DNA from 2 places in the Streptomyces sp. HUAS MG56 genome. Region 1 is predicted to be linked to the other one. Evidence: riboswitches for the same ligand, from Rfam matches in the RefSeq annotation. Region 1 holds a riboswitch; the other holds the start of a gene.
The links. A riboswitch is a leader RNA that binds a small molecule or an ion and turns the genes downstream of it on or off. The one in region 1 is predicted to bind ZMP and ZTP.
Positions count from the first base shown of each region.

Region 2: linked by a shared signal. The riboswitch ahead of AC4OXY_RS30010 (glycine hydroxymethyltransferase) and the one ahead of AC4OXY_RS00285 (bifunctional 5,10-methylenetetrahydrofolate dehydrogenase/5,10-methenyltetrahydrofolate cyclohydrolase) in region 1 are both predicted to bind ZMP and ZTP.

Region 1 is NZ_CM178722.1:48,857-63,348, reverse strand. It holds gene AC4OXY_RS00360 (histidine phosphatase family protein) at 1-32, opposite strand, end outside; gene AC4OXY_RS00355 (hypothetical protein) at 558-1,034, opposite strand; gene AC4OXY_RS00350 (metallophosphoesterase family protein) at 1,457-2,329, shown strand; gene AC4OXY_RS00345 (hypothetical protein) at 2,415-2,840, shown strand; gene AC4OXY_RS00340 (aminoglycoside phosphotransferase family protein) at 3,251-4,078, shown strand; gene AC4OXY_RS00335 (DUF6192 family protein) at 3,979-4,296, shown strand; gene AC4OXY_RS00330 (alpha/beta fold hydrolase) at 4,343-5,197, shown strand; gene AC4OXY_RS00325 (DUF3759 domain-containing protein) at 5,591-5,896, opposite strand; gene AC4OXY_RS00320 (hypothetical protein) at 5,973-6,497, opposite strand; gene tpg (telomere-protecting terminal protein Tpg) at 6,583-7,164, shown strand; gene AC4OXY_RS00310 (hypothetical protein) at 7,266-7,943, shown strand; partial or broken gene AC4OXY_RS00305 (transposase) at 7,933-8,660, shown strand; gene AC4OXY_RS00300 (saccharopine dehydrogenase family protein) at 8,684-9,766, opposite strand; gene AC4OXY_RS00295 (AraC family transcriptional regulator) at 9,892-10,884, shown strand; gene AC4OXY_RS00290 (peptidoglycan-binding domain-containing protein) at 11,194-11,628, opposite strand; ZMP/ZTP riboswitch at 12,175-12,260, shown strand; partial or broken gene AC4OXY_RS00285 (bifunctional 5,10-methylenetetrahydrofolate dehydrogenase/5,10-methenyltetrahydrofolate cyclohydrolase) at 12,282-13,147, shown strand; partial or broken gene AC4OXY_RS00280 (SDR family NAD(P)-dependent oxidoreductase) at 13,501-13,752, opposite strand; partial or broken gene AC4OXY_RS00275 (transposase family protein) at 13,811-14,492, shown strand, end outside.
Region 2 is NZ_CM178722.1:6,327,019-6,341,510, forward strand. It holds gene AC4OXY_RS29955 (GMC family oxidoreductase) at 1-963, shown strand, start outside; gene AC4OXY_RS29960 (quaternary amine ABC transporter ATP-binding protein) at 960-2,057, shown strand; gene AC4OXY_RS29965 (ABC transporter permease) at 2,057-4,012, shown strand; gene AC4OXY_RS29970 (ABC transporter substrate-binding protein) at 4,014-4,967, shown strand; gene AC4OXY_RS29975 (isocitrate lyase/PEP mutase family protein) at 4,974-5,717, opposite strand; gene AC4OXY_RS29980 (carboxymuconolactone decarboxylase family protein) at 5,714-6,250, opposite strand; gene pdxR (MocR-like pyridoxine biosynthesis transcription factor PdxR) at 6,298-7,704, shown strand; gene AC4OXY_RS29990 (DMT family transporter) at 7,718-8,548, opposite strand; gene AC4OXY_RS29995 (hypothetical protein) at 8,677-9,012, shown strand; gene AC4OXY_RS30000 (glutathionylspermidine synthase family protein) at 9,020-10,204, shown strand; gene rocD (ornithine--oxo-acid transaminase) at 10,201-11,409, opposite strand; ZMP/ZTP riboswitch at 11,512-11,617, shown strand; gene AC4OXY_RS30010 (glycine hydroxymethyltransferase) at 11,651-13,102, shown strand; gene trpS (tryptophan--tRNA ligase) at 13,160-14,185, shown strand; gene AC4OXY_RS30020 (2'-5' RNA ligase family protein) at 14,324-14,492, shown strand, end outside.

The DNA of each region.
Region 1 (14,492 bases):
GACTCGCCGTGGCGAAGGAAAAGGAGGGGCATTGAGTGTCCCTTGCGTGGGGGGCGTAGGAGTTGTGGGCTGTGGCAGGGGTGTGAGTGACAGCCGTGCTTGTTTAGCATTCAAGTACATGGTGAGAGGTGTTTGTTTTCCGTGGGAAGGCTGTGCGGGAACGTTCAGATTTCTTTGGCCTGAAGCTGCGGCTGATTGGCCGAAGCCGTGGCGGTGAGCGGCCACGGGTGCGTGTACGTGTGTCGTCTCTCGCGCCGTGCCGCGGCTGTCGGCCGGAGTCGTTCGCTGAGGCCACTGGGCAGGCGCATGGCACGACGCCGCAGCAGGCGCCGCAGAGCAACCGGGTCGATCACGTGACCTGTTCAGCGGACCGCGCGGATGCGGCAAGAGGGCTGGCGCACGGATCCTCGCCTGCTGCTCGGCCGGTCACGCAGTGGGCCGCCGACGCGTCCTGACCTGCTGTCGTCACGCTGCGGGTCCCGGGAGACCAACCACACAATCCCCCGGGGCCCGGCCCATATGGAGCGCGCTGTTCAACGACGGCGCGAGGGGCGGCGTTACGCCGCTGCCGGCAGCGGTTCCTCCAGCGCGTCCGCGACCTTGCAAGCGATCTGTGCGATGTGCGGGGGCAGGTAGCCGTCGAGGGAGTCGACGTCGCCGCACAGCCGCGCGCGCAGCCCATGCAGGCACGCCTCGGTGAGGAGCTTTTGCGGGTCGTCCTCGCGAATCAGTGCGTTCTCGGCATGGCGCTTGCCCCACGCATACCGCAGTCCGTCGGCGTCGTCGGCGGGAGGCGGATCGCCCAACAGTCCGGCCAGTTCGTGGTGGTCGGATTTCCGTGGCCCGGCAGCCCGGTCTTGCTGCTGGCGGACTTGGAGGTAGGACGCGAGCGTGTCCATGGGCGTCTCGATGCGCTGGCAGTACGCGGCGATCAGCAGAGCGGCCATGTTCAGGGTGTCGGCCGCGTCCGTGGTCCGGTACAGCGTCATCCGCTTCCAGTTGCGCGCCTGGTCGGGCTCGGTGCACCGCAGCACCTCCTGACAGTTCAGGACCGCCTCGGAGACCAGCTCGTGAATCGCCGAATCGCCCGCCGCAGCGGCTCGGGCATCGGGGTGGATTCCATGGCCCGCACGCTAGAGGGCCCAAATCCCCGGGCACCGAAAGCCGGAACCCTCGCTCACCCGGGCGGCCTACGGCCTCACCTGATCGCCGACGCCGCCAACCTCGTGGGTGAACTGGAGAGGGCCAAGACGTCCGCGGCAACCCGCCATTCTCCCGGAGCAGTGCACAGACGGCGTTCCTGCTGCCGTACCCGGGATGCCTTGGCGAGCTGGGAGGGTGCCCGGCAGACAGGAGTTCTCGATGGGTGCGGATCCTCTGAGGTGATGGTGGGGATCACGCTTTGAGGCTGAAGGAGGGCCTGGCCCGACGCGGTGGCGGAGGCTAGGTTCGGACGATGCGGATCTTGCATCTCTCTGACACTCATCTCGACGCGGCAGGCATCCCAGATGCCGACGGGGCCGACGGCACGGCGGCACTGCGTCTTCTGCTGGACGAACTCCAGTACCTGGACGACCTCGACGCGGTGGTCATCACCGGTGACGTTGCCGATGACGGTTCCCGCGAGGCGTACACGCGGGCCGGCGAGCTCGTGTCCGCCTACGCCGGACGCCGCGGGGCGGCGGCCTTTTACACAACGGGGAACCACGACGACCGCCGCGCGTTCCGTGAGGTGCTCGGCAGTGGCCACAGGCAGCCCGAGGCTGCGTACGAGGGGGCGGCAGGTGAGCGGGCTGCGGTAAGCACCGTAGGCGGTTGGCGGTTGATCACGTTGGACACGCTCGTTCCGGGCAAGGGCTACGGCCGCCTGGACAGCGGTCAGCTCGAGTGGCTACGCGGACTGCTGGCCGAGCCTGCCCCGTCGGGCACCGTGCTGGCTTTCCATCATCCGCCGGTCGCCCTGGATGTCGAGGTCCAGCAGGCGCTGGGACTTGAGAACTCCGCGGAGTTGGCCGAGACGATCCGCGGGACAGATGTCCAGCTCATTTTGTGCGGGCACTTCCACCTGCAGATTCTGGCGCGTCTGGAGCAGGCGACGGTCTGGGTCACCCCGGGGGTTGTCAGCCGCATCGACCTGACCGCCCAGCCGGGTACCGAGCGGGCAGTCCACGGCCCTTCGGCTTCTCTGGTCAGTCTGGGGACACCCTACGGACCGCTGATCCATACGCTTCACGCCCGGGATCCGCGCATGGGTGAGACGGTTTACGAGGCCGACGAGGCGGAGATGCGCGACGTCATCAGGAGGCTCGGTCCTGCGCAGCGGGCCTGAACCTGCGGGCTGAGCTGGGAAGAAGCCAGTTGTTGTGTGGTGGGGCCGTGGTCCTCCTGCCGTTGTGGAGTGGAGGTGGGGCACCATGGCGTCGTTGACGGAAGAGCTCCGGGCGCGGGAGGCTGCGGCTCGCCGCCGTGTGGAGGAACTCCAGGCTGAGGCTGTGGAGTTGGCCATCCGGCTGGACAAGGCGCGGGAGGATCTGTCGCGACTGGAGATCACGCGGGAGACCGTCACGCAGGTGCTGGCGGACCTGTCAGCCGCGGAGGCCGAACCGCACGTTGCGCCGGGGGTTGTTCCGGAAGCCAGCGAGGGGTCGGTGCCTCACGGCGTCGGGGTGATGATGGTGCCGCCGTGGCGGGAGGGCCAGGTCGTGGCGGTGCTGCCGGATGTCTACCGGGAGTCGAGATCGTCGCTGACGAGCCGGGACCGGTGCAGGCCAAGCAGATCGTGCCACGGATCGGTCTGCCGACAACGACCGGGAAGATCGAGGAGACCCGGGGCAAGCTGAAGCGTCTAGTGGAGTGCGGCTGGCTGGACGAGGACGCGCCGGGACAGTTCACTCTCGCCCGACGTGGGCCGGGGCGAGACCACCTCTCGAAGGGGGACTGTAGGGGTTGTGCAGCGCTGATGACCGGCACGGGGCACGCGAAGAGGGCCGGTGAGCTGTGCGAGGGCGCCGACAGATGTCGCGGCCATGAAGAGGGTCCGCAGAAGCGGTTGCCTCGGAAGCAACGGAGGGGGCCCGGCCGTTGGCCGTTGTCGCAGAAGGCGATGCCGATTTTCACGATAGAGCAGGGGTGATGGTCGTCGTGGCCTTTCCTGCTTTGGTTGCCAAGCGCGCCGGGCCGGCGCCGTAAAGTTCTCGCTGTGACGGTTCACCGAATGCCTGCCGCGGAGGTGTCAGTCTCTGTCGACTTGGTGCGACGTCTGCTCGGCGAACAGCACCCCGACCTGGCGGACTTGCCGATCGAGGTACTGGCCAACGGCTGGGACAACCTTGTGTGTCGGCTCGGTGAGGAGTTCCTCGTCCGGTTGCCTCGGCGCGCTCTGGCCGCCGAGCTCGTCGCGCACGAACAGCTGTGGTTGCCGGAGTTGGCCGACCGCCTGCCGTTGCCTGTGCCGGCGCCGGTGCGTGTCGGGCAGCCGACGGATCAGTACCCGTGGTCCTGGAGCGTCGTTCCCTTCTTCCCGGGCCGGATCGCGGCGCGATCAGAGCCCGACGACCCGTGGTCGGCCGCAACGACGCTCGGCGGTTTCCTGGACGCGCTGCACGCACCAGCCCCTCCGGAGGCGCCCGTCAGCCCAGTTCGAGGAATTCCCCTGGCCGGACGCGCCAAGGGCGTCCTGACCGGGCTGGCACAGGTCGACCCGGACGACCGCGCCACCGCACTGCAGATCTGGGAAACGGCCGCCGCGGCACCCGCTTGGAACGGGCCGCCGGTGTGGCTGCACGGAGACCTGCACCCGGCCAACATCCTGGTCGACCACGGCCGAATCAGCGCTGTGATCGACTTCGGCGACATCACCTCCGGCGATCCCGCCACCGACCTGTCCGTGGCCTGGATGCTGTTCACCGCGCAGCAGCGTGCTGCCCTTCGACAGGCGTACGGCCGCGCGGACCACGCGACCTGGGAGCGGGCCCGCGGATGGGCGCTCGCCCTGTCCCTGGTCTTCCTGTCGCACTCGGCGGACAACCCAGTGATGCGCGGCATCGGCGAGCGCGCATTCCATGCGGTGCTGGAGTAACGGACGGCCCTTCAGGATCTACCCAGTTCACCGTGCATCGCATTCTCGCATCGGTTGTTGATCCGGCTGAGCGGTGGGCGGCGATCGAGGACGCCCCGCTCAACCTGCGCACCGGAGCGAGGACACCTGAACTGGTCAGCATCACTCTCATGACCAAGAGGCTGACCCGGAAGAAGCCCTCGCCCAGTTGGGCAAGGAAGCCGAAGGCGACCGGCTGAGCCGACGAAGCGTCATGCTCGGCGAGGGCGCTGGAAGACTGGCGGCATGTTCACCGAGGAACTCATCGCCGTGTCACAGCAACCGTGCGTCGAACTGTTCGTCGCCCGGACGACAGGACCTTCGCACCGCACCGTGCTCGTGATCCACGGCGGTCCCGATTGGGACCACACCTATCTTCGAGAACCTCTGAGCAAGCTTGCCGGAACACACCGCCTCGTCATGCCCGATCTGCGGGGATGCGGAGGCTCCACCCGCGGTCTGTCCGACGACCAGTACACCCCGGACACAGCCGTCAACGACCTGATCGTCCTCATGGACACCATCGGGGTCGACCAAGCCGACGTCCTCGGCTTCTCCTATGGCGGACTCCTGGGCCAGCGACTCGCCCTCGCAGCACCCCACCGGGTACGTAGCCTCATCCTCGCCTCCACCACGGTCAAGGCTGTCCCCGCCGACGCCTTCGATGACTGGCCAGATGCGGTGGACCGCCGCACAGCACAAGCCCGCGTCTGGTCAAACCCACACCTGGTCGGACCGGAACTGACCCGCGCGGCAGCCGTCGCAGCCGCACCGGCGAACCTCTGGTGCCACGAGATTCTCCCCGCCTACCTACGCCGCTTGGAGTCCGTCCGCTTCTCAGCGGAGTGGCTGAGGCCCTTGCGCGCCGGCATCCTGCCCCAAGCAGTCCTCGAACACGCCGTGCCCCGTCTCACAGCCCTTGCGATCCCCACGCTCTTCCTGCACGGCCGATACGACATGACCTTCCCTGCCCTCTTCGTCCAGCAGGCCGCCGACATGATCCCCTCCGCCAGCGCCAAGATCCTGGAGGCAGCTGGGCACATGGCTCATATCGATCAACCGGACACTTGGCTGGCCGCTGTGTCCCAATTCCTTGATTGAGCACGGCACCGCTCTCAACCCGCGCTCCCTGTCCGGAAGTTCAAAGACACTCACTCAACGGCACGGGAGCCCTGTGCGTTGCGCATCCCACTCTCACGCCGGCTCAGTCTCCCGATTGGCAGCCGCTCCGGGAGTGTCTAATCATCGGAACGGTTGGCATGCCGACGGGCGCGCCCGGGGCCGGGCCGGCGCACAGTGACTTCGCAGGTGACGGTGAGCGGCAAACGCTCGGGACGGCTTTCGGTGGCCGGACTGATCGCCCTGAGACCCGAGATGGCCAGTCACCTGGTCGACGGTCCAGCCTCCGTCGGCCGAGAGAGCAGAAGGAGCCGAAGGAGGCGGGTGCCGGCGCGTGACCGCCGGCACCCGGTGGCGCACAGGACGCCGCCGCGGTCAGGCGGTGGCGAACTCGGGGGCGATACGCGCCGCTGCGGCCGCCGCGTGACGCTTGACCTCCTCCTCGTCCAGGTGGTCCAGGCCGAAGTCGACCACGAGCCGGTCGGCCTGCTGGCGGGCCAGCGCCCCCAGAGTATGGGCCAGGCTCTGGGTGTCGGTCGGCTGTCCGGACTTCTTCAGCTTCTGGGCGGCCTCCCAGGCGGCCGCGTGACCGGCCTGCTCCTCGGTGACGAGACGGTCCAGGCTGGAGCTGCCGTAGATGACAGTGTGCGCGTCCTTGTACTGCTTGATGCTCTGGGACACGGATTCTCTGGACCGGCAGCTCATGCGGACGACGGCCCCAACTGATCGACAGCACCTGACCGTTGCCCGGACCGCGTCAGGTGGCCGACCCGAACGGCTCGCCGCGCAGCAGGTCAGGGCGGACATCGGCCAGGGCGAATGCCCGATAGAGGCCGGCCACGAGTCCGTCGTCGATTTGGTAGCGCCGGGCTCGTTCGTCTCGCTGGAGGAGAGGGCCGCAGCTGTCCGGTCCGACGCGGCGCTGGACCGCTTTGATGCTGGTCAGCGTGCCGCCGATCGTCGACGGCAGGATTGGCGTCGACGGATGGTCGGCGAAGTACCGCTGGACGTCGTCGTAGGAGGCAGTGCCGCCCAGCTCGGTGACCCGGCGCAGCGCCGCCCGAGCTCCGGGCACCAGCGAGGCGATCACGCGGAACAGCAGCTGGTCCGTCCAGCCGCCGGTGAGGGCGTCGTCGGCGAGGTCCTGCGGGCCGGGGCGGGGTTTCGCGTCCGGGGCGTCGCGCCAGGCATCGGGGACAGCCGGTCGCAGCCCGTACGCGGCCTGGACGGCGGCTATCGCCTGCTCGTAGGTGTCCGTCTCGGTGTCCATCGTCAGCCGCATCCGCGGTCCTCCTGTGATCGGTGCCCCATGATCCCCGTCGCTCGGAGTCCTCTGTCCGCAGGGGACCCGGCCGACCCTGCCCGGTATGGATGATCAGCACACCATGCAGCAGCAGGCCCGGCTCCGGGACAAGATCCTCGACAGCCTCGGGCGGGCGGAACGCGCCCTGTTCACCCGTCTCGCGCCGAAATCCCCGCGCGCCCAGATGAAATTCCTTCGCACGCGCGCCAAGGGCTCCACGCAGGCAGTAGCCGAGCGTCTGGGCGTCTCCCGTAGCACCGTGGAGCGCTACCTCTCGGGCGCCTCCAGGAGGCCGCAGAAACGTCTCCAGGCGGCTCTGGTGGAGGAGACCGAAGCACAGTGGCAACCACAGGTCAGGGCGCAGGCGAGGCAGCGCGCGGCCACCACCGGTGGGCTCGTCATCTCCTGCCGGGCGTACTTCGGGTTCGGCCCGGAAGGGACCTCGGACGCGGGCCGGATGCGGGACATCAGCGCGGCTGTCTCACCCGCGCATGCCGACCGGATCCTAGCCGCGCAGGAGGGCGGGGCGACGGATGACGATCTGCACGAGTTGGTAGCGGACGCCTATTTCCGCCGAGACGGCGGCGGGCGCGCGGGCGTGCACGTGGAATTCAAGGACGTGGAGTGGCTGAATATCAAGTTTTAGGGCGCGGAATTCAGGATTGCTATAAACCTGTCCTGCGCCCACAGCGCGCCACATGCTGCGGGCCCGGTATCCGTTCCTCCCGCGACGATTGGGAGGCTCGTGTGAGCACCCGTGCACCCTGGTCCCGCCAGCGCCCTCGCGTCCCGGTCTCCCGCGCCGCCGCCGACCGTGAGCCGGTCGACCAGGCGGAGATCGGCCGCCACTCGGTCCGGCGGCGAACCCGCGGTATGACGCACCCGGAGGCGGCGGCCGCCCTCGAGGACCTGGCCGACGATGACCGCGGCACGGCAGAGGCCGCGGAATGGGCGCGCATCGTGCAGCTGCTCGCCACCGTCGGCGGCCCGTACGACCCCGACGCCGACGCCGTCGTCCAGGACGAGCTGGCGGCCGGCGCCGAACGCGAGCGGGAGAAGCAGCGGCAGAAGGAGAAGCGCCTCCAGGAGGAGGAAGCCGAAGCCGCCCGCCACGCCGCCCTCGCCCCGGACGTCCTGCGTCACGCCCTGCTGGGCACGCTGGCCCGTACCGGCCTGCTGGACTCGCTCAGCGAGGACGAGCGGGCGGCCGTGGGCCGCCCGGCGCACGCCGCTACTACGACAAGCAACGAGCACGGGAATCCGGCTACAACGCTGCCCTGCGTAAGGTCGGCAACCGGCTCGTCGGCATTTTCCACGGCTGCCTCAAGTCCCGCACTCTCTACGACGAGGCGACCGCTTGGTCGCATCACGCGCACCTCCAGTCCGCTTGACCTCAAATGTCATGGGGTGTCTACTCAGCCCTGACGACGAGGACTTCGTCATCCAGACGGCCACCACCCGCCCCGCCAAGCTCGGCCAGCCCTTCACACGCTGGTCATTGCGTAAATTCGTCGACTACCTGCGGAAAGTGCAGGGCCGGGTGATCCGCATCGGCCGCGAAACCTTACGGCGCCTGCTCGCCCGCCGCGGTGTCACCTTCCAGCGCACCAGGAAATGGAAGGAATCCCCCGACCCGGACCGCGAGGCGAATCTGGACCGGATCGAGGAGGTCCTGGACCGCTTCCCACGGGCTGCTACTCCATCGGCGACGACCGGCTGTGGGGGTGTCAACCGCTGCAAGAAAGGTGCCGCGAACACGCTGGCCGCGCTGAAGTCGATCCGTGCCGCCCGGCTCGACGGTGCACCGATCTACGTCATCCTGGACAATCTGTCCGCCCACAAAGGCGCCGACATCCGCCGCTGGGCGAAGAAGCACAAGGTCGAGTTGTGCTTCACCCCGACTTACGCCTCGTGGGCGAACCCGATCGAAGCGCACTTCGGGCCGCTGAGGCAGTTCACCATCGCCAACTCCCACCACGCCAACCACACCGTGCAGACCCGGGCCCTGCATGCCTACATGCGCTGGCGCAACGCCAACGCCCGCGCCGCGACGTCCTGGCCGCCGAACGCAGGGAACGCGCCCGCATCCGCAGCGAGAAGGGCATCCGCTGGGGCGGACGCCCCCTCAAAGCCGTAGCCTGACGCAGCTCGGCGAGCCTGTGCGGTCATAGCGCCTGGCGGGCATCGACAGCGCCGCCCGTGGGATCGACGCTCCAATGCGAGCCGTGCTGGACGAGGAACTCCAGGAAGTCGGCGGGTGAGTAGGCCTGGGCCGGGGCAAGGACACCGGGCTTGGCGCCGTCGGCAACGAGCCGACGCGCGCTTTCGACCGCGATGACCGCGGTGGTCCCCTGCATGTCGATGCCTTGGACGATGCCGCAAGCGTGCCGCCCGTCCTCGCTGGTCGCCTCAACGACGATGATCCAGCGCGCAGTGCGGCGGCTGTCCGCGGGCGGTCCTTCGGGAACGCTGTCGATGAGCGCGGGGGTAATGTCGGCGAATGCGGCCGCCAGTTCCGCACGGACCACCCCCTCGACCCGGCGTGCCGCGACGTGGTGGGGAACCGTGACCACCGCCGGAAGAGGGAACTTCACCACCGGCATCGGGTCGGAGCGGTCCGGAAAAGTGAGTGCCGTACGCCGTGCGGCGATATCGGGATGCCAGCGGCCGTCTTCGTAGCCGAGGCCGCCGCCGGTGAACGTGTCGATGTTCTCCAGCGCCGACTGGAGAGTCCCGCGGGACGGCATTGCGCCAGTGCGGACCAGTTCCAGGCCGATGACGAGTTCGCGTACAGGACGGACACGTGCGGCAACGAGGTGAGCGAGCAAGTCGCTGGGCAGGCCATCGTCGTTGGCGCCCGGGACCACTGTCACCCCCGCCGCCTCGGCTGGCACGGCGAAGGCGCTGAAGACGCGATCGAGGTGGCGCTGTTCACCAGCAATGTCGACGTAATGGCATCCGGCGGCGATGGCGGCCTGCACGACCGCTTCGCGGGACAGAACGAATGGCCCCGCGCAATTGATGACCGCGGAGCAGTCCTGGAAGGCATGGACGAGTGCGGAGTGGTCCCCGGATTCGGCGCGCCGTATTGCGGCGCCGTCGACTGCGGTGAGTCCAGCTCGGGCGGCTGCCTCGCTGAGGCGTTCGACGTTCCGGCCGACCAGTACCGTCTCGATGTCCCGCCGGGCCAACTCGGCGACGACGAGCTTGCCGGTGTAACCACCGGCGCCGTATACCGCGATCCGCATGTCCGATGTCCTTTCCACGACCTCCGAAGGCAGCGTATGGCTCTTCGACGAGATGGTTAATTCGTCAGGGTCTCCTCTGTATACGTGATCGTCTCGGGTGCCGAGGATTCGAATACGCTGGCCGAATGGACCTGCTCAGTGACGTGATCGCCGCCATGCGCATGGGGCGGCCGCACTATGCGCGCACCGAGCGACGCGCGCCGTGGGCGGTACGCCACCGGCCCTTCGCCGGTGCCGGCTTCCACCTCGTCCTCGAGGGCAGGAGCTGGCTGATCCCTCCGGATGGCTCACCGATCGAACTCCAGGCCGGGGACGTTGCCTTCCTCCCCCACGGCAGTGCCCACTCTGTGGCCGGTGATCCCGCGGTGCTGGTGGCCGACCTCCCCTCCTCGCCGCTCGCCGATCCCCACCAAGGCGATCACCTCGACGGCGCCAGGGCTGGGTCCCGGACCGTGATGCTCTGCGGCGCCTACCTCATGGACCGCGCCCGGCCCCACCCACTACTAGGCGAGTTCCCGGAGCTCGTTCACCTGCCAGCCCGCCTCGGACAACACTCGTCACTGCGCGGAGCCACCGAACTCCTCGCGACCGAACTGGCGGAGCCCCGTCTCGGCAGTGACGCCCTGCTGCCCGCACTGCTCGACGCCCTGTTGCTGTACGTCATGCGGGCCTGGCTCGACGAGCGGCCCCGGCACGATGCAACCACCGGCTGGACCGCGGCCCTGCACGACCCGGCCATCCACGCCGCACTCCAGGGCATTCACCGCGCTCCGCACCGGCCATGGACGGTGGAAGAGCTGGGAGCACTGGCCGGGCTGTCCCGAGCGGCATTCGCACGGCGGTTCACCGCCCTGGTGGGTCAGCCACCGCTGTCGTACCTGACCTGGTGGCGTATGACCACCGCAGCCCGGCTCCTCCGCAACTACGATGCTCCGCTGAAGACCGTGGCCAACCGGGTCGGATACACATCCGAGTTCGCGTTCAGCACCGCCTTCAAGCGGGAGCACGGCCTGACCCCCGGCGCATACCGCCGCCAGTCGACATCCGCAGATCCTGACACCACGGACGCCGACCGTCGCGTCACCGGATCCGGCGAACGTATGCGGCCAGAGCAGTAAGAGAGAAGGAGGGCTCTTCAGCAGGGGCAGGATCGCGGTACGGACGCCCGTCTGCCCCCTGCTGAAGAGCCATGGTGGGCCGTGAGAGCGGAACGGGCCCGGCGGCACTCACCCAAGTCTGCCGCCCGCCCCTTGGAAGGCCCTGCGCATCACGCCTATGTGGAAGGGCAACGCATGAGAAGAAGGCTCCCACATTCACGGGGAGCCCTCTTCACTCAAGCGCGGTCATGCGGCACCCGGTCGTGGGTGCAGCGCGGCAACGGCCAAGACATCCTCCGACGCCAGCCCAGCCGGATGGGCCCTGCGTGGTCAGGGGTAGATGGGCCCGTAGGCGCCGGTGAGGTACTCCAGGCAGCTGTTGGTGTTGGGGCCCGCCTGGCCGTCGACGCCCTGCGAGCAGGGCGAGTCGTTCTGGAACTTCTTGACCCAGGACTCGGTCTGCGGCCCGAAGTTGCCGTCCACGGCCAGCGGGGTGCCGCCGTAGTACTCGTCGATGCCCTTCTGCAGCAGCTTCACGCAATAGTCGCCGTAGTCGCCGTAGGCCAGATTGTGGTTGGGGACCAACTGCTGGAACAGCAGGGCGTTGTTCTTGTAGTACACCGTGGTGCAGCTGGTGGAGGAGTACGCCGCGGAGACCTGCGCGGCAGTGGTCGCCGCGTCCGCAGTGGGCGCCACGGCGAGTCCGCCGCCGGCGAGGGCTACCGAGGCGAGTCCGAGGGCGAGCAGCTTGCCGATGACCTTCATGAGCGTGGGTTCCTTCTGTGCGTGGGTCGCTGAGGCACCGCACCGTCGACGGACGTGAGGATCCGGGCCGTCGGGGCGGCGCGGTTCCGATATTGGGGGCGGCGACCGTCGGCGCACCACACCCGGCCGCCGATTGACGAGATTGCGGGTCATCGAAGCTCTGACCTGCTCTTCTCTCGTCCCGGGTGACGGTGGGACGGGTCATGCCCAGGGAGCGCGAACCTCTCAGAAGCGTGCGCGCCGGGAGCAAGCCCGCGCACACCTCACCCGTGATCGGCTACACCACACAGCGGGACGCCGTCCCGAACTGGTCGGCGGCCCGCTCGATGGGCTGCTGCTCGACATCACCGGCTGGACAGCGGACGAGTGGCTTCGTGCACTTCCAGTAGCAGCGTTTGTTGGTGAGTTCAGGAGGCGCTGGGCGGGTGGGCGCATCAGGAACGTTGACGAGAATTGACGTCAGTCCGGAGGGGGATAGGCCGTGGCGAGTTGCTCCCCCAGCTGAGAACGCTGACCGGTGTGAGCGTGGTGCGTCTACTACAGTGCGGTGTGGGCCGTGACTGGCGCTGAGGTGGAGCACCACCGGGGAGCGGTCTGACGAGACGTCGTTGCCGTGCGCCTGGGCGAGTGGTCAGCAACGCCTGGAGGCAACGATGTCCGCGACTCAGACGGCCCAGCTCATGGGCGGCACCGGCCTCGCCACACGCATCATCGAAGAGGCTGCTGCCAAGGCGGCAGAGATCTCAGGCGTGCAGGGACCAGTCCCTGTCTGGCGACGGTGCTGGTGGGAGAGGACCCCGCGTCGGTCACGTATGTCCGCATGAAGCGGGCGCGGTGCGCGAAGGCGGGCATCCAGTCCCGGCACATCGCCCTGCCCGCCAGTACCACGACCGCCGAACTGATCGATACCCTCGCCGGGCTGTCCGGCGATCCGTACGTGCACGGCATCCTGCTCCAGCATCCTTGCGGCCCGCACATCGACGAGCGAGCGGCGTTCGAGGCCATCGCCCCGGAGAAGGACGTCGACGGGGTCACGATGCATTCGTTCGCCGCGATGAGCTTCGGGCTGCCGGGCTTTGTGTCCTGCACTCCGGGCGGCATCATGCGACTGCTGGAGGCGTACGACGTCGACCTCGTCGGCAAGCACGCCGTCGTGGTGGGTCGCAGCGCGATTCTTGGCAAGCCCGCCGGGATGCTCCTGCTCGCCGAGGACGCAACAGTCACGTACTGCCACTCCCGCACGGCGGACTTGTGGGAAATCGTCCGGGAAGCGGACGTCGTGGTAGCGGCCGTGGGACGGCCCCGGCTGATCCGGGGTGAGGACATCAAGCCGGGCGCGGTGGTGATCGACGCCGGATACAACCCGGGCAACGTCGGCGACGTGGACTTCGACACCGCCCGCACTCGCGCCCGCCTGATCACTCCGGTGCCCGGTGGCGTGGGGCCGATGACCATTGCGGTCCTGCTCGCGCAGACCGAGGACGCCGCCGCGAACCAGCTCGGAATCCAGCACCACTGACCTCCTGACCAGCAGCCCCTTGGGACCAAGCCAGAAAGGCCCCCGCTCAGAATGGAGACCTCGCATCGGACTGGCCGGCAGTTCGATCCGATAGCGAATCGCCGCCCGTGAGGGCGGTGAGCCGCCGAGGACGCGAGTCCGCAGTGTGTCGGCCAGCCTTGGCGGGTTCCTCGGCTCGCGCTCGGGTGCTGGCCAGGCGTTGAACTTGCACAGCCTGACCGCGACACCGGGAGAGCCGCGCGTACACCGCGCGGTCCCCTCGCGGCGGTGGGTGTGTGGTGTCGGCCGCGGATGCGGCCCTGGGTGAGGAGGTCTCGCATGGTGGGTCCGCCGGAGGTGGAGGTGAGGCCGCCGTCCAGGACGAGGCATTCTCCGGTGACCAGGCGGGCGGCGTCGCTTGAGAGGTAGACGGCGGCGCCGGCGATGTCCTCGGGCTCGCCCCAGCGGCCGGCCGGCACGGCCCGCATCAGGCCGTCGGAGATCTCTGGTGTGGTGGTGAAGCCGTCGGTCATCTCGGTGGTGATCCAGCCGGGGCAGATGCCGTTGCCCCGTACGCCGGCGGCGGCCCATTCGGCGGCCAGGGTTGCCCGTGCCGAAAACCTCATCCGTCCTGGTGGGAGGCGGTGTGGCGGCGTGCCGGGAACTGCGGGAACATGACCGACCGTGCTGCTGCGACTGACGTATCTCGCTGTGACGAACGCGTTCGCGATGCTGCGCCTGCTGCCTGTGAGCGACCACGGCAAGGACATCGAGATCCTCGCCCTGCGCCATCAGCTCATGGTGCTGGAACGCCGACTCGGCAGGGAGAGGGCACGGTTCGCCCCGGGCGACCGGGCGTTCCTGGCCGCGCTGCTGCACCGTCTCCCGCGTGGCGTGCTGCGCCAGGTGGGCTGCTCGTGCACCCCGATACGGTGCTGCGGTGGCACCGCGACCTGCTCGCGCGTCGGCACGCGGCCCGTTCCCGGCCGGGCCGCCCGGGCCGGCCCCGCACCGTGCGCTCCGTCCGTGTCCTGGTGCTGCGTCCGGCCCGGAAGAATCCCGGTTGGGGCTACCGGAGAGTGCATGGCGAACTGCTCGTCCTGGGCGTGCGGGTGGCTGCTTCCACGGTATGGCAGATCCTGAAGGGGGCCGGGATCGATCCCGCGTCCGAACGGAGTTCCAGCACGTGGGCAGGTTTCCTGCGTTCCCAGGCCGACGCCCTTGTGGCGTGCGGCTTCTTCGAGATGGTCACCCTGACCGGGGCGCGGCTGTACGTGTTCGCGGTGATCGAGCACGCGACCCGCCGGATCCGGGTCCTGGGTGCCACCGCGCACCCGACCGCCTCCTGGGTGGTACAGGTCGTGAG
Region 2 (14,492 bases), 6.3 Mb from region 1:
GTGATGGACGAGCGCCCCAACCTCCACATCTACCTGGAGACCCGGGCCTACCGGCTGGAGCTGGCCGGCACCCGCGCCGAGGGCGTCCACGTGCGCACCAAGGACGGCGAGGAACTGCTCATACGGGCCCGCAACGAGGTCGTGCTGTGCGCCGGAGCCGTCGACTCCCCGCGCCTGCTCATGCACTCGGGCATCGGCCCGCGCCAGGACCTGGAGGCCCTCGGCATCCCGGTCGTCCACGATCTGCCGGGCGTCGGCGAGAACCTGCTCGACCACCCCGAGTCGGTCATCGTCTGGGAGACCCACGGGCCGATTCCGGAGAACTCCGCGATGGACTCCGACGCGGGCCTGTTCGTGCGCCGCGACCCCGAGCACACGGGCCCGGACCTGATGTTCCACTTCTACCAGATCCCGTTCACGGACAACCCGGAGCGGCTGGGCTACGAACGCCCCGCGTACGGCGTCTCGATGACCCCGAACATCCCCAAGCCGAAGTCCCGCGGCCGCCTGTACCTGACCAGCGCCGACCCCGAGGTCAAGCCCGCGCTGGACTTCCGGTACTTCACCGACGAGGACGACTACGACGGCCGGACCCTGGTCGACGGCATCCGCATCGCCCGCGAGATCGCGAAGTCCGAGCCGCTGGCCGGCTGGCTCAAGCGCGAGGTCGCCCCCGGCCCGGAGGTCACCGGCGACGAGGAGCTGAGCGAGTACGCCCGCAAGGTCGCGCACACCGTCTACCACCCGGCCGGCACCTGCAAGATGGGTGCCGCCGACGACGAACTCGCCGTGGTGGACCCGGAGTTGAGGATTCGTGGCATGCAGGGCATCCGGATCGCCGACGCGTCCGTCTTCCCGACGATGACCGCCGTGAACCCGATGATCGGGGTGCTGATGGTCGGAGAGAAGGCCGTCGACCTCATCGGGGAGAAGGCCGTCGAGCTGGGCGGTGATGCCCGATGAGCGCCACCGTCCCCACCCGCAAGCCGCCCACCGCGACCGGCACCGACACGCCCGTCTTCTCCGTCTCGGGCCTGTGGAAGGTCTTCGGCCCGAAGGCGGAGCGCGTCCCCGCCGACGCCGAACTCACCGCGCTGGACCCCGCCGGCCTGCGCGCCCGTACCGGCTGCACGGCCGCCGTCCGGGACGTCTCCTTCGACGTCCGCAAGGGCGAGGTCTTCGTCGTCATGGGCCTGTCCGGCTCCGGCAAGTCCACCCTGGTGCGCTGCCTGACCCGGCTCATCGAGCCGACCGCCGGCACGATCGCCATCGACGGCGAGGACGTCCGCGCCATGGACAAGGCCCGGCTGCGCGAACTGCGCAGGCACCGTGCCGCGATGGTCTTCCAGCACTTCGGTCTGCTCCCGCACCGCACCGTCCTCGACAACGTCGCCTACGGCCTGGAGATCCAGGGCATCGGCAAGGCCGAGCGCCGCGCCCGCGCCGCCGAGGTCGTCAAGAAGGTCGGCCTGGAGGGCATGGAGAAGCGCCGGCCCAGCCAGCTCTCCGGCGGCCAGCGCCAACGCGTGGGCCTGGCACGGGCGTTGGCGGTCGACCCCGAGGTGCTGCTCTTCGACGAGCCCTTCAGCGCCCTCGACCCGCTGATCCGCCGTGACATGCAGGACGAGGTGGCCCGGCTGCACCGCGAGGAGGGCCGCACGATGGTCTTCATCACCCACGACCTCGCCGAGGCCCTCAAGCTCGGCGACCGGATCGCCCTGATGCGCGACGGCGAGGTCGTCCAGCTGGGCACCCCCGAGGAGATCGTCGGCTCCCCGGCCGACGACTACGTACGCGAGTTCGTCCGGGACGTCCCGCGCGAGCAGGTCATGACGGTCCGCACCGCCATGCGCCCGGCCGCGGCCGACGAGGACGGCGGCCCGGCCGTGCGCCCCGACGCCACCGTCGCCGAGGCCATCGAGGCCGTCGCCCGGTCGGGCGCCCCGGCCCGCGTGATGGACGAGGGCACATGCCTGGGCGTCGTCGACCACGAGCGGCTGCTGGACGTGGTCGCCGGTGTCACGGACGTGCCGAGCAGCACCCCGGAGGCCGTCTGATGGCAGCGCTCACCGTGGCGGCCGCCCGCGGCGCCAAACCGAAGATCCTCAGGAGCCGGGCCGCGGGCAAGCTCCTGCTGCTCGCCCTCCTCACCGCCGTCCTGCTGCCCGTCCTCGGCCGCTGGGGCAACGGCGCCTGGCCGCACGAGCTGACCGTCAGCCTGACGGGGCCGCTGACGTCGGCCAGTAACTGGGTCATCGACAACCGGGACAGCCACCCCCTGTTCCTGTACTTCTTCGGCTACATCAGCAACGCCGTCGTCCTCTCCGTGCGCGCCGTCTACCTCACCCTGCTCGCCCTGGGCTGGACCGGCGTCACGGTCCTCGGCGCGCTGGTCGCCTGGCGCGTCGCCGGAGTCCGGCTCGCCGCCGGCACGGCCGCCGCGTTCCTGGCGTGCGGCGCGCTCGGCATGTGGGTGCCGACCATGCAGACCCTCGCGCTGATGGTCGCGGCCGTGCTCGCGTCCGTGCTCGTGGGCGTGCTGCTCGGGCTCGCCGCCGGCCTGTCCGACCGCCTCGACCGCGCCCTGCGCCCGGTCCTGGACACCATGCAGGTGCTCCCGGCCTTCGCCTACCTCCTCCCCGTCGTCCTGGTCTTCGGCATCGGCGTCCCCGCGGCCGTCCTCGCCACCGTCGTCTACGCCGCCCCGCCGATGGCCCGCCTCACCGCGCTCGGCCTGCGCGGCGCCGACCCCGAGGTCCTGGAGGCCGTGGAGTCCCTCGGCGCCACCCGCCGCCAGCGGCTGCTGACCGCCCGGATCCCGCTGGCCCGGGGGGAACTGCTGCTCGGCCTCAACCAGACGATCATGATGGCGCTGTCCATGGCCGTCATCGCCTCGGTCATCGGCGCCGGCGGCCTCGGCGACCGCGTCTACCAGGCCCTCGCCTCCGTCGACGTCGGCCAGGCCCTCGCGGCCGGCATCCCCATCGTGCTGCTCGCGATCGTCCTGGACCGCGTGACCGCGGCCGCGGGCGAGGACCGTACGGCGCGAACGGCGCAGCCCGGGACGCCCCGCACCATCGGCTGGGTGTACGCGCTCGCCGTCACCGCGGCCGTCGCCCTCGCCGCCCGTCTGCTGCACGGCCTGAACTGGCCCACCGGCTGGACCCTCGGCATCGCCGCGCCGGTCAACAGCGCCGTCGACTGGATGACCGCCCACCTCTACTCCGGCGTCCCGGTCATCGGCGGCACCGCCGACTGGGCCGGCCACTTCACCACCTGGGTCCTGGACCCGGTCCGCGGCGGTCTGCAGTGGCTGCCCTGGTGGTCCGTGCTGCTGATCGTCGCAGCGCTGGCCTGGCTGATCGGCACCTGGGCCACCGCCCTGACCGCCGTCCTCGCGATGGCCGCGATCGGCGTGCTCGGTGTCTGGGACCCGGCCCTCGACACGCTCTCGCAGGTGCTGGCCGCCGTCGCCGTCACCCTGGTCCTCGGCTTCGCGACCGGCATCGCCGCCGCCCGCAGCGACCGCGTCGAGCGCGCCCTGCGCCCGGTCCTGGACGTGTTCCAGACGATGCCGCAGTTCGTGTACCTGATCCCGGTCGTCGCGCTGTTCGGCGTCGGCCGCGCCCCGGCCGTGGCGGCCGCCGTCGTCTACGCCCTGCCCGCCGTCGTCCGGATCACCGCGCAGGGCCTGCGCCAGGTCGACCCGGCCGCGCTGGAGTCGGCGCGCTCGCTCGGCGCGACCGGCCGCCAGCAGCTGTGGCAGGTCCAACTCCCGCTCGCCCGGCGCTCGTTGCTGCTCGCCGTCAACCAGGGCGTGGTCCTGGTCCTCGCCGTCGTCATCATCGGCGGTCTGGTCGGCGGCGGCGCCCTCGGCTACAACGTCGCCTTCGGCCTCGCCCAGGGCGACCTCGCCACCGGCCTGGTGGCCGGTGCCGCCATCGTCTGCCTGGGCCTGATGCTGGACCGGGTGACCCAGCCGACCGAACGCCGCGCGAGGAAGGGAGCCTGACATGCGCGTACGTACGACCGTCCCGGCCGCCCTCGCCGTGCTGGGGCTCGCCACCGGCTGCGGCGCCGCCGACATGACCAAGCAGGCCTCGCCGTTCGCCAACGCGCAGGGCGCGAAGTCCGTGACCCTGTCCGTGCAGTCCTGGGTGGGCGCGCAGTCCAACGTGGCCGTCGCCCAGTACCTCCTGGAGCACAAGCTCGGCTACCGCGTCGACACCGTCCAGGTCGACGAGGTGCCCGCGTGGGACGCGCTCAGCCAGGGCCGCGTCGACGCGATCCTGGAGGACTGGGGCCACCCGGACCAGGAGAAGCGGTACGTCGAAGACAAGAAGACCATCGCCCGCGCCGGCGACCTCGGCGTGACCGGCCACATCGGCTGGTTCGTGCCGACCTACCTGGCGAAGCAGCACCCCGACATCACGGACTGGAAGAACCTGAACAAGTACGCCGGCCTCTTCCGCACCCCGGAGAGCGGCGGCAAGGGCCAGCTGATGGACGGCTCCCCGTCCTACGTCACCAACGACAAGGCCCTGGTCGGCAATCTGAACCTGGACTACCAGGTGGTCTTCGCCGGTTCCGAGGCCGCGCAGATCACCCAGATGAAACAGTTCGCCAAGGAGAAGAAGCCCTTCCTGACCTACTGGTACTCGCCCCAGTGGCTGTTCAAGAAGGTCCCCATGACGGAGGTGAAGCTGCCGCCGTACAAGGACGGCTGCGACGCGGACGCGGCGAAGGTCGCCTGCGCCTACCCGCACACCCCGCTGCAGAAGTACCTCAACGCGGACTTCGCCAGGTCGGGCGGCAAGGCGGCGGCCTTCCTGAAGAAGTTCCGGTGGACGACCGAGGACCAGAACGAGGTCTCCCTGATGATCGCCGACCAGAAGCTGTCCCCGCAGGACGCCGCGAAGAAGTGGGTGGACAGCCACCCGGACGTGTGGAAGAAGTGGCTGTCCTGAACCGCCCTACGTCTTCAGCTGCTTCTTCAGCTGTTCGGTCATCCCCTGCAGTGCCAGCGCCGCCCAGCGCTGCTGCTTCGGTCCGAACGTGATGCGCGTGGCCCCGAGTTCGCCGAGTTCGGCGAGCGAGGGGCCCGTGGCGTCCAGGTGGCCGTGGACGTTGACCGGGCCCTGGATGCCGGACCGCAGCAGCGGCAGTACGTCCTCGGGGGCGCGGATAGGGAAGATGCAGTCCGCGCCCGCCGCCACGTACAAAGCGGCCCGCTCGATGGCCCGTTCGGGATCCGTCTCGCCGCGCAGGAAGGTGTCGACGCGGGCGTTGAGGAACAGCCGGTCGCCCGCGGCCGCGCGGAACTCGGCGAGGAACTCCGCCTGCTCGTGCGGGTCCTTCAGGACACCTCCGGCGGAGTCCTCAAGGTTGCAGCCGACGGCGCCCGCCTCCAGCAGCCGTTCCACGATCTCCCGCGGCGCGAGCCCGTACCCGGCCTCGATGTCCGCCGACACCGGCACGTCCACGGCCCGGGTGATCCGGGCGACCGCCGCGAACATCTCGTCGGCCGGGACCGCCCCGTCCTCGTACCCGAGCGACGCGGCCACGCCCGCGCTCGGCGTGGCCAGCGCCGGGAACCCGGCCGCCGCGAACACCCGCGCGCTGGCCGCGTCCCACGGGCCGGGCAGGACCAGCGGATCGCCCGGGGCGCGCCCCAGGTGCAGCGCGCGGAACTCCTCGACCGTGCCGCCACGGCTCACGCGTGCTGCCCCGGCCGGTAGTGGCCGGGCACCATCCGGGTGCTCACGCCGATCCGGTTCCAGGCGTTGATCACCGTGATCGCGGCGATCAGCTGGGCCAGCTCGGGCTCCTCGAACTGCTTCGCGGCCCGCTCGTACACCTCGTCCGGCACGAAGCCTCCCCCAGACTCCGTCCGGGAGGTGCCCCCAGTCAGGACGGTGATCGCCTCGGTCAGCTCGATCGCCGCCAGTTCCCTCTCCGTGTAGAAGTGCTTCGACTCCTCCCACGCGCTGAGCTGCACGATCCGCTCCACGCGCTCACCGGCCGCGAGCGCGTCCTTGGTGTGCATGTCGAGGCAGAACGCGCAGTGGTTGAGCTGCGAGGCGCGGATCTTGACCAACTCGTACAGCGTGGGGTCCAGCCCCCGCCGGGCGGCGGCGTCCAGCCGGACCATCGCCTTGTAGACCTCGGGCGCGTGCTCGGCGAACTGCATCCGGGGCGTGTGCTCGGCGACGTACTCGGCCTGCTTCTCGGTGCTGATGTCAGTGCTCATGCCGTCGACCCTACGAGCGAGGCAGCCCAGGGGTATGGTCCATTTCCATGGCGAAACCTTGGGCCACTCTCGGCGTCGACCTCCACCTCGAACCGACCGGCGCGGGCGGGCTGCGCCGGGGCCTGACCGACGCCCTGCGCGACGCCGTCCGCACCGGCCGCCTCGCCCCCGGCACCCGGCTGCCGTCCTCCCGCACCCTCGCCACCGACCTCGGCATCGCCCGCAACACCGTCGCCGAGGCCTACGCCGACCTGGTCGCCGAGGGCTGGCTCACCGCCCGCCAGGGCTCCGGCACCCGCGTGGCCGAAAGGGCCGCCGTCACCCCGGCGGACCCGGCGCGCAGCGGTGCGGCGGCCCCACGGCGCACGGCACCGGCGCGCCCCACGTACAGCCTCCTGCCCGGCACCCCCGACCTGGCCGCCTTCCCGCGCGCCGCGTGGCTGAAAGCCGCCCGCCGCGCCCTGGCCACCGCCCCGCACGACGCCCTCGGCTACGGCGACCCGCGCGGCCGCCCCGAACTGCGCACCGCCCTCGCCGGCTACCTCGCCCGCGTCCGCGGCGTCCGCACCGACCCCGAGACCCTCATCGTCACCTCGGGCTTCGCCCACGCCCTGCGGATCATCGGCCCCGTGCTCGCCGCGCGCGGGGTGCGCGCGGTGGCGGTGGAGTCGTACGGCCTGGACGCGTACCGGCGTCTGCTCCGGCAGGCGGGCCTCGCGACACCCCCGCTCCCGTACGACGAACTCGGCACGGACCCCCGGGTGCCGGGCGACGCCGGCGCGGTCCTGCTCACCCCCGCCCACCAGTTCCCGATGGGCCTGCCGCTGCACCCCGACCGGCGGGCCGCCGTCGTGGACCGGGCACGGCGCACCGGCGGGCTGATCCTGGAGGACGACTACGACGGCGAGTTCCGCTACGACCGCCAGCCCGTCGGCGCCCTCCAGGGCCTGGACCCCGACCACGTGATCTACTTCGGCACCGCCAGCAAGTCCCTCGCCCCCGGCCTGCGGCTGGGCTGGATGGCACTGCCGCCCGCTCTGGCCCAGGAGGCGATCGAGGCCAAGGGCACGCACGACACCGTGGGGGTGCTGGAGCAGCTCACCCTCGCCGAGTTCATCACCTCCGGCGCGTACGACCGCCAGGTCCGCTCCGCCCGCCAGCGCTACCGGCGCCGCCGCGACGCCCTGGCCGAAGCGGTCGCCGCCCGCGCCCCCGAGGTCACGGTCACGGGCATCGCCGCCGGCCTGCACGCCCTCCTGCGCCTGCCGCCGGGCCTGGAGGAGTCGGTGGTCCAGGCCGCCGCCTGGCAGGGCCTGGCCCTCCAGGGCCTGTCCTTCCACCGTCACCCGGAGGCGGCCGCCGAGCCGCTGGACGCGCTGGTGGTGGGGTACGCGACCCCGCCGGACAGCGCGTGGGCGGGCGCACTGGAGGCCCTGTGCCGGGTGCTGCCCTGACCACAGGCGGCTTTCAGGCGACGGACTCCTCGGCCCCCGGTGCCTCTCCGAAGCGCGCCAGCGCCATCGCGCCCGCCACCGCCACCAGGAAGCCCAGGACCGCCAGCCAGGTCAGCCCCTCCCGGGTGCGGTCGCCCAGCCAGACGACGCCCACCGCCGCCGGTCCGAGCGTCTCGCCGATCACCAGGCCGGCCGTGGCCGTGGTCACCGCACCCCGGGTCAGGGCGGAGGTCAGCAGCATGAACGCGGCGCCACTGCCGATGACCAGCGCGTACGTCGCCGGGTTGGTGAGCAGTTGCGCGGGCCGGAGCGAGTCGATCAGGCGCACCGACACCTCCACCACCCCGAACCCGAACCCGGCTCCCAGCCCGAGGACCAGCGACCGGCCCTTCCCGGTCAGCCGCCCGCCCGCGAGCGCGAGCAGCAGCATGCCGACGGCCACCGCGAGCATCACGTACCGCAGGGTGTCCGATCCGTCCTGTCTGCCCTCCGGCCCGGACGCCAGCGCCAGCATCGCGAGCCCGGCGCACACCACGGCCACCGCGCCCCACTCCGTGCCGTTCAGCCGTACCCGCAGCAGGCGCGCCGCCACCACGGCGGTCACCGCCAGGCTCGACGCCAGGGCGGCGCTGACGGCGTAGATCGGCAGGGACCGCAGCGCCACGATCTGGAACAGGAAGCCGAGCCCGTCCAGCGACAGCCCGGCGAGGTACCGCCACTGTCTGAGCGCGCGCAGCAGCAGCGCGGCCTCACCGCCCTCGCCCGTACCGGCCGTCCGCGCGGCCACCGCCTGCAACACCGTCGCGGTACCGAAGCAGACCGCCGCGCCCAGGGCGCACACCATTCCAAACAACACAAAGGGACTCTAGGCGAGTGGTAAAGCCGCAGGCCGCCTGAACGGCGGTTCTCACCGATCTCTAGGCTGATCCGAACGTCCTACGAACCAAAGTCCGATACGGGGGAGACTCCACCATGGAGAACACGCGCCGCCGGCTGCGCTCCGGCACGGTCGTCCTCGGCGGCATGGGCCTGCTGGCCGCCGCCCTGACCGCCTGCTCGTCCGAGCCGGACAAGCGCTGCGTGGACCGCGGCAGCTACGACTTCGCCCGGGGCTACAGGATCGTCTCCGACAAGAACTGCACGTCCACCAAGGCGTCGGTCGACGGCGGCTGGTACTACGGCGGCACGAAGAAGGGCTCCTGGGCGGACGGCGGCTCCTTCACCAGGCCCCGCAAGAGCTCCGGCAGCAGCCACGGCGGGGTCCACCGCGGCGGCTTCGGCGGCGGCCACCACAGCTCCGGCGGCTGAGGCCCGTATGGAGCGCCGTACCCTCACCCCCCGCCCCGGCTGGCAGCGGACGGTCGAGGAACAGGGGCTGATCTACCCCCTCACCCGCCACCCCGACGACTCCCTGCGCCCGTACTGGGACGAGAGCGCCGCGTACGTCTTCACCCTGGACGAGGTCGAGGCGCTGGAGGAGACCGTCGCCGAACTGCACGCCATGTGCCTCGCCGCCGCCGGGCACCTCGTGGCGCAGGACCGCCTCGCCGACCTCGGCATCACCGACCCGCGCGTGGCCGCCGCGGTCACCGAGTCCTGGCGGCGCCGGGCCGAACTCCCCTCCCTGTACGGCCGGTTCGACCTGCGCCACGACGGCACCGGCCCGGCGAAGCTCCTGGAGTACAACGCCGACACCCCGACCTCGCTGGTCGAGGCGGCCTCCCCGCAGTGGTTCTGGATGGAGGAGCGCTTCCCCGGCGCCGACCAGTGGAACTCCCTGCACGATCGCCTGGTCGAGGCCTGGCGGACCCAGGCCGCGTTGCTGCCGCCCGGCGCCCCGCTGCACTTCGCGCACTCCGCGGCCGACGAACTCGGCGAGGACCTGATGACGGTCGCCTATCTGAAGGAGACCGCCGAGCAGGCCGGGCTCGACACCGACTGGCTGGCCATGGAGGAGATCGGCTGGGACACCCTCTCCGGCCGCTTCGTCGACAACCGGCTCCGGTTCATCCGCGGCATCTTCAAGCTCTACCCGTGGGAGTGGCTGACCACGGACGCCTTCGCCGGACACGTCCTCGACACCCTCGACAACGGCGGCGGCACGGGCTCGACGCTGTGGATCGAGCCCGCCTGGAAGATGCTCCTGAGCAACAAGGCCCTGCTGGCGATCCTCTGGGAGCTGTACCCCGGCCACCCGAACCTCCTGCCCGCCTACCTGGACGGCCCGCGCGAGCTGGCCACGACCGCGGGCTACGTCGCCAAGCCCCTGCTCGGCCGCGAGGGCGCGGGCGTCACGGTGCACCGGCCGGGCACCGCGCCGGCCTCGCGCGACGAACCCTGCTGCTACCAGCAGCTCGCCCCGCTGCCCGCCTTCGACGGCAACCACGTCGTCCTCGGCGCCTGGGTCGTCCAGGGCGAACCGGCGGGCCTGGGCATCCGCGAGTCCTCGGGCCTGATCACGAACGAGTACGCCCGCTTCGTGCCGCACGTGATCCTCTAGGCCCCTTCGAGCACCGCCCGCACCTGCTCCAGCCCCCAGTCCAGGTCCGCCTCGGAGACGACCAGTGGCGGCGAGAGGCGCATCGTCGCGCCGTGGCTCTCCTTCACCAGCACTCCGCGCTCCATCAGCCGCTCCGCGACCTGCCGCCCGCTGCCGACGTGCGGGGCGACGTCCACCCCGGCCCACAGCCCGCGCCCCCGCACCGCCGTCACCGCGCCGGTGGCCGGCAGCTGTGCCAGCGCCCGGTGCATCCGCGCGCCCAGCTCGGCCGCCCGCGCCTGGAACTCGCCGGTGCGCAGCATTGCGATCACCTCCAGCGCCACCGCGCACGCCAGCGGATTCCCGCCGAACGTCGACCCGTGCTCGCCCGGCCGGAACACCCCGAGCACCTCCGCGCTCGACACCACCGCCGACACCGGCAGGATCCCGCCGCCCAGCGCCTTGCCCAGCACGTACATGTCCGGCACGACCCCCTCGTGCTCGCACGCGAAGGTCCGCCCGGTCCGCCCGAGCCCCGACTGGATCTCGTCGGCCACGAACAGCACGTTCCGCTCCCGGGCCAGCTCCCGCACCGCCGCCAGATAGCCGGCCGGCGGCACGATCACCCCGGACTCGCCCTGGATCGGCTCCAGCAGCACCGCGACGGTGTTCTCCGTCAGCGCCGCCCGCATCGCGGTCAGATCGCCGTACGGCACGATCTGGAAGCCCGGCGTGTACGGCCCGAAGTCCGCCCGGGCCTCCGGGTCGGTCGAGAAGCTGATCACGGTCGTCGTACGCCCGTGGAAGTTGCCGCCCGCGACCACGATCTTCGCCATCTCCGCGGGCACGCCCTTGACCTTGTACCCCCACTTGCGGGCCGTCTTGACCGCGCTCTCCACCGCCTCCGCGCCGGTGTTCACGGGCAGCACCATCTCCATCCCGCACAGCTGGGCCAGCTCGGTGCAGAAGGCGGCGAACCGGTCGTGCAGAAAGGCGCGCGACGTCAGTGTGACCCGCCCCAGCTGCGCCGTCGCCGCCTCGATCAGCCGCCGGTTGCCGTGCCCGAAGTTCAGCGCGGAGTACCCGGCCAGCATGTCCAGGTACCGGCGGCCCGCCACGTCCGTCAGCCACGCCCCCTCGGCCGTGGCCACGACGACGGGCAGCGGATCGTACGTGGGCGCGCAGTGCGCGTCGGCGGCGGCGATGAGATCTTCGGCGGTGGTCATGATCGCTCCCGGTGCGGCGGTGCCCCCTTCGATGCCCTCACCCCATCCTCGCTCGCATGGTGGACGCGCGGCCTGTCGTGCGCGGCCCGCCCGGTAGGCTGATCAACGGGCCGTGACTGGCGCGCTGGGATGGGACCGACCATCAGGGAGCGGCCCTGCGGGACAGCGATCCCGCGGGAAAACAGTGCCGTGCGCCTGGGCCGAACGTGAACGCTGTACGCACACCGTCCGGAGGTCCCCGATGCCTGAGCAGCAGCCCCTTTCCACCGAGTCCACCGCCTTCCGCGCCGCCCTCGACGTGATCCGCGCCGTCGAGCCGCGCGTCGCCGACGCCATCGGCCAGGAGGTGCACGACCAGCGCGAGATGCTCAAGCTGATCGCCTCCGAGAACTACGCCTCCCCGGCCACGCTGCTGGCGATGGGCAACTGGTTCAGCGACAAGTACGCCGAGGGCACGATCGGCCGCCGCTTCTACGCCGGCTGCCGCAACGTCGACACGGTGGAGTCCCTCGCCGCCGAGCACGCCAAGGCGCTGTTCGGCGCCCGGCACGCCTACGTCCAGCCGCACTCCGGCATCGACGCCAACCTCGTCGCCTTCTGGGCCGTCCTCGCCGACCGCGTCGAGGTCCCCTTCCTGGAGAAGGCGGGCGCCCGCCAGGTCAACGACCTCACCGAGGCCGACTGGGCCGAGCTGCGCCAGGCCTTCGGCAACCAGCGCATGCTCGGCATGTCCCTGGACGCGGGCGGCCACCTCACCCACGGCTTCCGCCCGAACATCTCCGGCAAGATGTTCGACCAGCGCTCCTACGGCACCGACCCGGCGACCGGCCTGATCGACTACGAGGCGCTGCGCGCCCAGGCCCGCGAGTTCAAGCCGCTGATCATCGTCGCGGGCTACTCGGCGTACCCCCGGCTGGTGAACTTCCGGATCATGCGCGAGATCGCCGACGAGGTCGGCGCGACGCTGATGGTCGACATGGCGCACTTCGCCGGTCTGGTCGCCGGCAAGGTCCTGACCGGCGACTTCGACCCGGTCCCGCACGCCCAGATCGTCACCACGACCACCCACAAGTCGCTGCGCGGCCCGCGCGGCGGCATGGTCCTGTGCGACGACTCCCTCAAGGACCAGGTCGACCGCGGCTGCCCCATGGTCCTCGGCGGCCCGCTCCCGCACGTCATGGCCGCGAAGGCCGTCGCCCTGGCCGAGGCCCGGCAGCCCGCCTTCCAGGACTACGCCCGGCGCATCGTCGACAACTCCCGCGCGCTGGCCGAGGGCCTGACGCGCCGCGGCGCCACGCTCGTGACCGGCGGCACGGACAACCACCTCAACCTGATCGACGTGGCCACGTCGTACGGCCTCACCGGCCGCCAGGCCGAGTCGGCCCTCCTCGACTCCGGCATCGTCACCAACCGCAACGCCATCCCGGCCGACCCGAACGGCGCCTGGTACACCTCCGGCATCCGCATCGGCACCCCGGCGCTCACCACCCGCGGCCTCGGCACGGCGGAGATGGACGAGGTCGCGGGCCTGATCGACCGCGTCCTTGCGACGACGGAACCGGGCACCACGAAGTCCGGCACCCCGAGCAAGGCCTCCCACGTCCTGGACGCGAAGGTGGCCGAGGAGATCGCCCAGCGGGCGACCGACCTGGTGGCGGGCTTCCCGCTGTACCCCGAGGTCGACCTGGGCTGACCCGCTGCCGCGCGCGGGGTCGGATCGGTGCCGTCGCCACTGTCCACACCTGAGAGAATGATGAACATGGCCTCTGCTGACCGACCCCGCGTGCTCTCCGGTATCCAGCCCACCGCCGGCTCGTTCCACCTCGGCAACTACCTCGGCGCCGTCCGCCAGTGGGTGGCGCTCCAGGAGTCGCACGACGCCTTCTACATGGTCGTCGACCTGCACGCGATCACGGTCCCGCAGGACCCGGCAGAGCTGCGTGCCAACACCCGGCTCGCCGCCGCCCAGCTGCTCGCCGCCGGCCTGGACCCGGACCGCTGCACCCTCTTCGTGCAGAGCCATGTCCCCGAGCACGCCCAGCTCGCCTGGGTCATGAACTGCCTCACCGGCTTCGGCGAGGCCAGCCGCATGACCCAGTTCAAGGACAAGTCCGCCAAGCAGGGCGCGGACCGGGCGAGCGTCGGCCTGTTCACGTACCCGGTCCTCCAGGTCGCCGACATCCTGCTGTACCAGGCGAACGAGGTGCCGGTCGGCGAGGACCAGCGCCAGCACATCGAGCTGACCCGGGACCTGGCCGAGCGCTTCAACGGCCGCTTCGGCGAGACCTTCGTGATCCCGTCGCCGTACATCCTCAAGGAGACGGCGAAGATCTACGACCTCCAGGAACCGACGATCAAGATGAGCAAGTCGGCGTCCACGCCGAAGGGCCTCATCAACCTCCTCGACGAGCCGAAGACGACCGCCAAGAAGGTCAAGAGCGCCGTCACCGACACCGACACCGTGATCCGCTACGACGTGGAGCACAAGCCGGGCGTGTCGAACCTGCTCACCATCTACTCCACGCTCACCGGCCGCACGATCGCCGAGCTGGAGCGGGAGTACGAGGGCAAGATGTACGGCGCCCTGAAGACCGACCTCGCCGAGGTGATGGTCGAGTTCGTGACGCCGTTCAAGGAGCGCACCCAGCAGTACCTGGACGACTCCGAGACGCTCGACTCGATCCTGGCCAAGGGCGCGGAGAAGGCGCGCGCCGTCGCCGCGGAGACGCTCGCGCAGGCGTACGACCGCGTGGGATTCCTGCCGGCGAAGCACTGAGCCGGCTGCCGCACCGGACAGAGCGCTGCACATCACTTCCCTCGCGCCTGCCCACAGGACACCCGTGGCCGTACAGTCAATAGCCACGGGCGGGGAAGAACGCGGTAAGAACACAGGGCGCGGACGACAGGAGACGACGTGGGGACCGTAACGATCGGCGTGTCGATCGCGGTCCCGGAGCCTCACGGCAGCCTGCTCCAGGAGCGGCGCGCGGGCTTCGGCGACGCCGCGGCTCACAGCATCCCGACGCATGTCACGCTGCTGCCGCCGACCGAGGTCGACGCGGCGGACCTGCCGGCCGTCGAGG